2 regions of the Actinomyces sp. HMT 175 genome follow, and region 1 is predicted to be linked to the other one. Evidence: riboswitches for the same ligand, from Rfam matches in the RefSeq annotation. Region 1 holds a riboswitch; the other holds the start of a gene.
The links. Region 1 has a riboswitch for ZMP and ZTP ahead of purH (bifunctional phosphoribosylaminoimidazolecarboxamide formyltransferase/IMP cyclohydrolase). Riboswitches for the same ligand answer to the same signal wherever they lie in the genome.
Positions count from the first base shown of each region.

Region 2: linked by a shared signal. The riboswitch ahead of glyA (serine hydroxymethyltransferase) and the one ahead of purH (bifunctional phosphoribosylaminoimidazolecarboxamide formyltransferase/IMP cyclohydrolase) in region 1 are both predicted to bind ZMP and ZTP.

Region 1 covers NZ_CP068012.1:2,132,177-2,136,360, forward strand. The annotation lists gene purH (bifunctional phosphoribosylaminoimidazolecarboxamide formyltransferase/IMP cyclohydrolase) at 73-1,875, opposite strand; ZMP/ZTP riboswitch at 1,901-1,990, opposite strand; gene JJJ14_RS09000 (hypothetical protein) at 2,138-4,184, shown strand, end outside.
Region 2 covers NZ_CP068012.1:848,041-852,224, reverse strand. The annotation lists gene JJJ14_RS03660 (bifunctional methylenetetrahydrofolate dehydrogenase/methenyltetrahydrofolate cyclohydrolase) at 1-620, opposite strand, end outside; gene glyA (serine hydroxymethyltransferase) at 617-1,927, opposite strand; ZMP/ZTP riboswitch at 1,992-2,077, opposite strand; gene JJJ14_RS03650 (GTP-binding protein) at 2,182-3,387, opposite strand; gene rpmB (50S ribosomal protein L28) at 3,443-3,682, shown strand; gene rpmG (50S ribosomal protein L33) at 3,679-3,852, shown strand; gene rpsN (30S ribosomal protein S14) at 3,852-4,157, shown strand.

The sequences.
Region 1 (4,184 bases):
CGACTGGCACGCCCGCCTGGTGCCCGGCGCGAGGAGCCGGGCACCAGGCGGCGCAGGCGACCCAGTGGGAGATCAGTGGGAGAAGTGGCGGGTGCCGGTGAGGTACATGGTGACGCCGGCGGCCTGGGCGGCGTCGATGACCTCCTGGTCACGGATGGAGCCACCCGGCTGGACGACGGCGCGGACCCCGGCGTCGATGAGGACCTGGAGGCCGTCGGCGAAGGGGAAGAAGGCGTCGGAGGCGGCCACGGCCCCGCGGGCGCGCTGTGGTGCGGCCGCTCCTGCCAGGACATCGGCGGCGTCGGCCCCACCCACAGCCCCCTTCTCCTGCTGGGAGCCGTCGAGTGCGGCGTCGCCGGTGGAGCGGGCCCCCAGGGTGTTGGCCCGCTCGACGGCCAGCTTGCAGGAGTCGACGCGGTTGACCTGCCCCATGCCCACACCGACGGTGGCACCGTCATGAGCCAGGAGGACCGCGTTGGAGCGCACGGCACGCACCGAGCGCCAGGCGAAGACCAGATCGGCCAGGAGCGCGTCGTCGGCGGCCGGGCCCGCGGCCAGGGTCCAGGTCGAGGGGTCGTCGCCGGCGGCATCCAGGACGTCACGCTCCTGGATGACGGCACCTCCCGAGACCTGCTTGATCTCGTAGCCCTCGCGCTGGGGGGCCTCGACGAGGAGCAGGCGCAGGTTCTTCTTGGTGGACAGGATCTCCACGGCCTCGTCGTCGAAGGCGGGGGCGGCGACGACCTCAGTGAAGATCGGCTTGATCTGACGGGCCATCTCGGCGGTGACGACCGTGTTGGTGGCGATGACGCCGCCGTAGGCGGAGACCGGGTCGCAGGCGTGGGCCTTGCGGTGGGCCTCGGCGACGTCGCCGGCGGCCGAGACCGCGATGCCGCAGGGGTTGGCGTGCTTGACGACGGCGACCGTGACGGCCTGGCCGTGGTCGTAGGCGGCGCGCACGGCTGCGTCGGTGTCGGTGTAGTTGTTGTAGCTCATGGCCTTGCCGTGGAGCTGGCGGGCCCCGGCCACTCCCCCGCTCGCCCCGGCGATGCGGTAGACGGCGGCCCGCTGGTGGGGGTTCTCCCCGTAGCGCAGGCTCGCCAGGCGCTCGTAGCCGACGCCGACGTAGGCCGGCGGTGCGGCCGGCCCGCTGGCTTCGACCTCGGCCGAGTCCGTGGCGTGGGCGACGTCGCTGGCCTCGATCTGGGCGGCCATCCAGGTCGACACGGCCGCGTCGTAGGCGGCGGTGTGGGCGAAGGCCTCGGCGGCCAGGCGGCGGCGGCCGGCCAGGGTGAAGCCGCCTTCTCGCACGGCGGCCGCGACGTCCTCGTACCGGTCGGGGCTGGTCACCACGGCGACAGCGGGGTGGTTCTTGGCGGCGGCGCGCACCATGGTGGGGCCACCGATGTCGATCTGCTCCACGCAGGCGTCGAAGGGGGCTCCGGAGGCGACGGTGTCGGTGAAGGGGTAGAGGTTGACGACGACCAGGTCGATGGGGGTCACCCCCAGGGTGGCCAGCTGATCGAGGTGGTCGGGCTTGCGACGGTCGGCGAGGATGCCGGCGTGGACGGCCGGGTGGAGGGTCTTGACCCGTCCCTCGAGGCACTCGGGGAAGCCGGTGACCTCCTCCACCGGGGTGACGGCCAGGCCCGCGGCGGCGATGGTGGCGGCGGTGGAGCCGGTGGAGACGATCTCGACACCGGCGTCGGCCAGGGCGTGGGCGAGCGGGAGGAGGCCGGTCTTGTCATAGACGGAGATGAGGGCGCGGCGCACGGGGACGCGGTCGGGGCTGACGAGGCCCTCGGTGGGGACATGAGCGGTGGGGACCGCCTGGTTCGTGGGCTGCGAGGACTGGGACGACGGGGACGTGGACATGGCGCTCCTGGTGTGGCGTGAGGAAGCAGGACGCCCAGGCGGGCGACGTCCCCTTCATGGACGGCCTCGGCCACTCCCCGGTGGTGCCCCACCCTCGCCAGTCGCAGCCGACCTCATCCTATCGGGTGGCGGCCACGACGGCATCGGATAAGGCCACCGAGCCTGCCTGACCTGACGTTTTCCATGTCGCTCCCGGCGAATCGCCCGACCGAACGGCCTGTTTCCTTGCGGGCGGCTTGAGGGACCGCATACAGTCCACAGCATGACTGCGCCCATCAACATCGCAGCAACACCGGTATATCGGAGGACTCCCCCGGAGCAGTGGCAGGAGGCCGCCTCCGCCTACCGGCGCTGGTGGAGCCGCCATCCGGGATTGTCCAGTGCCCTGAACCTGGTGGCGCGCGGAGCCTACGTCCTGATGATCCCGCTGCTCATCGCCGCCCTGGTGATGGTCCCGAGGCTGGCCTACGCCGCCGTGCCGGCGGCCTTCATGGCCGTGTGCCTCATGGTGGTGGCCCTCCTGGCGCGCACACGCACCATCAGCTGGCGCTCTGTCCTGCTCATGTACGGTGTCGGCGCCGCCTGGTCGCTCGTCGTGGCCGCCATCATGAGCTCGGTGCGTACCCGCGCAGGCCTGTCCGTCATGGGCAACGGGATGAGTATCGCCCTGACCATTGCCCTGGAGGTTCTCAGCCCGCTGGTGCCCCTGGTGCTCGTGGTCTTCCTGGCGCCGGGGCGGATGCGTCGCCTGGCGGCCTCCGACTGGGCCCTGCTGGGTTTCGCGGCCGGAGCGGGCCTGACGGCCCTCAACGACGGCATTCGGGCCCTTGAGGAGAGCAGCCTGCTCTCCTCGGTCCTGGGCAACGGGCGCCTGCCCTTCTCCTTCAACCCGTGGACCTCGGGGTCGATGACCCAGGAGAACAGCAATGTCCTGGCCGTCAGCAACCAGGTGAGCACCGCGAACATCACGATGGCGGTGGCGCTGGCGATCACGCTGTGGCGCCTCAAGGACTCCCCGGCCTTCGAAGGGGCCAAGAACCTCGTGTGGCTGCGGATCGTGGCCTGGATCCTGCCGGCCGTGGTCATCCTGCAGTCGGTCAGCGATCACGCCACCTACATCGCCAGGATCGCCCAGCAGCTCGGCCAGAGCGACTCCGGCGGCGGTTTCCCGGCGCTGCTCATGTTCCTGTGGAGGGTCAACGGCGGAGGCCTGAGCGCCATCCCCCTGTCCGTCATCCTCATGGCCGCCTGCCTGCTCCTGGACGCCCACCGCCGCGCCTACGCGGGCGTGCACGGCTGGACGGTGGCCGGGGCGCCGGCTCCCCGCTACCCCAATCTCACCGAGGCGCCGCCCTTCGTGCGCGCCCTCATCGTCTCGGTGGTGGCCCTGGCGAACTTCACCTGGGGCGACCTGGCCGTCACCTGGGGCGCCTACGGGGACCTGCGCCAGGGTCGTCTGTACGCCATGCGGGCGGGACGGGCCACGGCCGAGCAGGTGCGCGGCGTGCGGGCCGACGCCATGGAGGCCACGACGCCGGGCGCCGAGCCCAATGCCCGCCAGGGCTTCCGCCTGGGGATCCTGGTGGTCAGCGTCGTGCTGTTCCTCCTGTGCTGCATGTACGAGGTACGCACCGTCTGGCAGCTCGCCCCCGAGCTCAAGGAGACCGAGGACGACCTGTTCCTCTCCGCCCTGCCGCGCCTGTTCTCCCAGTGGTGGAGCGGGTTGAGTGGCACCCAGGGGCTCCTTTACGCAATCGGTGCGCTGGCGGCGGTGGCCATGAGCCTGTCCCTCGTCCTGACGCTGGGGGCCCCGGGGCGCCGCATCAGCACGGCACCGTCGTCGAGCAGCCTCATCAGTCACCTGCTCACTCTCACGCCGGGGCAGGCGTGCCTGGCACTGCTGGACGTCGCCATGACCTACATGCCGCGCTCGGCCCTGAGCGCCAGTCCCGCCGGGGGCGGAACCGACCTGGCCGCCGAACTCTCCGTCAACCGGCGGATCCGGAACGCCGAGAGCTTCTCCGAGAGTCAGGCGCTGTTCACGGCGCGTACCAAGCGGCAGGTGGCGGTCGAGTCTGATATTGCGCGCCTTCGCGAGCTCGCCGAGTCCCTGGGAGTGACCGGTGTCGATGCCCTGGAGCCCAGCCGGATCGATGAGACCGTCGCCGATCTGGCCGCCTCCGGGGCCGACTCCCAAGTGGTCGGGCAGATGCGCGACCTGGCCGCCTCAGTGTCGGAGCAGCAGGCCGAGATCCTGGACCTGACCCGCCGCCTCAACACCGGCAACGGCGAGCAGTTCGCCATCCTGG
Region 2 (4,184 bases), 1.3 Mb from region 1:
AGGTCCGTGGTTCCGGTGTGGCAGATGTCCACGGTGGCGTTGACGTCCTTGCGGCCCAGGAGCAGGCCGATGGAGCGGCCCACCGTGACCCCGCGGCCGACGACGCACACGTTGCGGCCGGCCAGGTCGATGCCGTGACGCTCCATGAGCTCGATGCAGCCGCGCGGCGTGCAGGGCAGGGGCGAGTCGATGGGCCCCGAGGCCCGCAGCACCAGGCGCCCCAGGTTGGTGGGGTGCAGGCCGTCGGCGTCCTTGGCCGGGTCCACGCGCTCCAGGATCGCGTTGGTGTCCACGCCCGCCGGCAGCGGGAGCTGGACGATGTAGCCGGTGCAGGCGTCATCCGCATTGAGGCGGTCGACGGCGGCGGCCACCTCGGCCTGGGTGGCGGTGGCCGGCAGGTCCTCGCGGATGGAGAGGATGCCGACCTCGGCGCAGTCGGCGTGCTTGCCGGCGACGTACTTGACGCTGCCGGGGTCCTCCCCCACCAGGATCGTGCCCAGGCCGGGGGTGACGCCGCGCTCGCGCAGTACCGCGACGCGTTCCTTGAGCTCGGCCTTGAGGGCGGCGGCCGTGGCCTTGCCATCCAGGACCCGGGCCGCACCGTTCCAGGGAGCCCTCACTGGGCCAGCCCCGGGTAGAGGGGGAAGGCGTCGGTCAGGGCGCGCACGCGACCGCGCAGGGTCGCCAGGGTCTCGTCGTCGGCGGTGCCGGCGGCGCCGTGGACGAGGGTGGCGGCGATGACGTCGGCGACCTCGGTGAACTCGGCGTCACCGAAGCCGCGGGTGGCCAGGGCGGGGGTGCCGATGCGCAGGCCGGAGGTGACGCGCGGGGGACGCGGGTCGAAGGGGACCGCGTTGCGGTTGACCGTGATGCCGGCGGTGTGCAGGAGGTCCTCGGCCTGCTGACCGTCCAGAGAGGAGTCGCGCAGGTCCACCAGCACCAGGTGCACATCGGTGCCTCCGGTGACCAGGCTGACGCCGGCGGCACGCACGTCGTCGGCTCCCAGGCGCTCGGCGATGATGGCGGCGCCGCGCACGGTGCGCTCCTGGCGCTCGCGGAACTCCTCGGTGCCGGCGATCTTCATGGCCACGGCCTTGGCGGCGATGACGTGCATGAGGGGGCCGCCCTGCTGGCCGGGGAAGACGGCGGAGTTGAGCTTCTTGCCCCACTGCTCGGCGCGGCTGGACAGGAGCATGCCGGAGCGGGGGCCGCCCAGGGTCTTGTGGACGGTGGTGGACACGACGTCGGCGTGCGGGACGGGGTTGGGGTGCAGGCCGGCGGCAACGAGCCCAGCGAAGTGGGCCATGTCGACCCACAGGGCGGCGCCGACCTCGTCGGCGATGGAGCGGAAGGCGGCGAAGTCGAGGTGACGGGGGTAGGCCGACCAGCCGGCGATGATGACCGCGGGGCGCTCGCGCAGGGCGGCCTCGCGCACCTGGTCCATCTCGATGCGCATGGTGGTCTCGTCCACGCCGTAGGCGGTGGCGTTGTAGTTCTTGCCGGAGAAGTTGATCTTCATGCCGTGGGTGAGGTGGCCGCCGTGGGCCAGGGACAGGCCCAGGAGGGTGTCGCCGGGGGTGGCCAGGGCGTGGAGGACGGCGGCGTTGGCCTGGGCACCGGAGTGGGGCTGGACGTTGGCCCACTCGGCGTCGAAGACGGCCTTGGCACGCTCGATGGCCAGGGACTCGGCGACGTCGACGACCTCGCAGCCGCCGTAGTAGCGGCGCCCCGGGTAGCCCTCCGCGTATTTGTTGGTCAGGACCGAGCCCTGGCACTCCAGGACCGCACGGGGAACGAAGTTCTCCGAGGCGATCATCTCCAGGGTCTCGCGCTGGCGGGTGAGCTCGCCGGTGAGGACCTCGGCGATGTCGGGGTCGAGCTCGGCCAGGGGCTGGTTCAGGGACGGGGTGACGGCTTGCGCGGTCATGTCTCTCCTCAGGTGTCAGGCGCAGGCCGCGGTGACGCGGCGGCCGTGCGCGCACTGGTGGGCGATCCGTGGCCCAGGCGGGCGACCCCGGAGTCGTGTTCGTGCCGCTCCCCGGTGGTGATCCACCCGGCGCCAGTCGCGACAGGAACACCCTACCGTGCCGGAGCGGAGCCGTGCCCGTCCCGGGCCGCACCGCGTTGTCCTGCGCCGCGCTGTGGCGCCTCGGGGAGGGGCTCGCACCACGGGGCGAGCGCTCAGCCCTCCGGGTCCTCCTGCCCGAACCAGTCGCCCAGACCGTCGTCGGCGCCGATCCAGGCCAGGGCCTGGGCCATCTCTTCAGGGCGCAGGAGGATCCTGGAGAAGGCGCGGCGCACCTGCTCGCGCATCTCCTCGTCACCCACGCCGGTGACCACGAGGTGACAGCGGGGCTCGGCGGACGCGTCGTCGCCGGCGCCGGCGGGGGCGGCCGGGACCTCCGCCCAGGTGCCGGCGTCGCCGACGCTCACGGCACCCCCGGCGACCTCCCAGGTGCAGACCCGGCCGGGGCGGCTGGGCAGCCAGAAGCAGCCGCGAGCGCACAGCCCCTGGCCGGCGAGCTCGACGACCAGGGAGCGCAGGCGCTCGGGGTGGAAGGGCAGGGAGGCGCTGAGGTCGAGGGTCCACACGCCGTGCTCGTCGGGGCCACCCCAGGCGCTGGTGGTGGCGGGGTGGATGCGGCTCAGGGAGGCGGCGGCGTCGTGGGTGAGGGAGGTGAGGGCCTCCAGGAGGGGTGCGTCGAGCCCCGGGAGCAGGAGGGTGTCGTGGGGGCGCAGGTGCTCGATGAGGTCGGCCCCGGCCGGGTTCTCGTCGCGCCCCAGGGCCAGGACGAGGTCGGCGTAGCCGAGGTTGGTCAGGTGGACGGCGCCCGTGCAGCGACAGTCGCCGGGGAAGGCGCTCAGCTGGCGGTGCTCGAGGAGCTCGTCCAGGGCGGTGGTGGCGTCCAGGACGTGGGCGGCTCCGGCCAGTCTCACCCCGGTGCCGGCGAGCTCCTCGGCCAGGCCGGGCAGGAGGTGGGCGAGCTCGATGGCCGCCGGCAGGAGGATGACGGTGGTGCCGCCCGGCTCCTGGGCGGCGCGGTCCTGAGCGACGGCGACCAGGACCTCCCGCAGGGAGCAGGTGGGGCAGGTGTAGGGCATGGGGACGTCGAGGCGCACCGGCTCGTCGTCGAAGCCGTCGGCCGAGCTGTGGCTGACGAGCCGGACCAGGTCGTCATCGGTGTCGCTGCTGCCGGCATCGTCGTCGGCGCCGAAGTGGAGTCCGGCGCGGATGACGACGGCGTCCTGGCCGGCCAGGGCGAGGTCGACCAGGTCCAGCAGGGCGGGGTCGACGGCGCCGATGACGGCCAGGGTGTGCCGGCCGTCGGCCGGGGAGCCGGGGATGTCAGCGCGGTTGCCGGCAAAGTCATCCGAGGGATCGGTCACGAGGTCCTCCAGCAGAGTTGACGAAACTGAGAATCATTCTTATATCATGCTCGTCATGACCACCTACTGCCAAGTCACGGGGGCCCGGCCTGTCTTCGGCCGGTCCGTCTCCCACTCCCACAAGCGCACGCCCCGGCGCTGGGACCCCAACCTGCAGCGCAAGCGCTACTGGGTGCCCTCCCTGGGGCGCACCGTGCGCCTGACGGTGTCCGCCAAGGGCATCCGCACGATCGACAAGCTGGGCATCGACGTCGTCGTGGCTCAGATGCTCGCCCGAGGGGAGAAGCTGTCATGAGCGGCGCCAAGGGCAAGGACCTGCGGCCGATCATCAAGATGGTCTCGACCGCGGGGACAGGTCACACCTACGTGACCCGCAAGAACCGCCGCAACACCCCCGACCGGCTGGTGCTGCGCAAATTCGATCCGGTGGTGCGCCGGCACGTGGAGTACAAGGAGTCGCGCTGATGGCCAAGAAGTCCAAGATCGCCGCCGAGCTGCGGCGCCAGCAGGTGGTGGAGCGTTACGCCGAGCGCCGCGCCGAGCTCAAGCGGACCTCGGTCAACCCCCACCTGAGCCAGGCCGAGCGCGATGAGGCGATGGCGGCGCTGCACGCGCTGCCCCGCGACGCCTCCCCCACTCGTCTGCGTCGGCGTGACGTGGTGGACGGTCGCCCGCGCGGCCACCTGCGCGTCACCGGGACCTCCCGAGTGCGCTTCCGCGAGATGGCGCTGCGCGGCGAGCTTCCGGGCATCGTCAAGTCCTCCTGGTAGGCGGGTGCGGGCGGGGTGGGTCTGCGG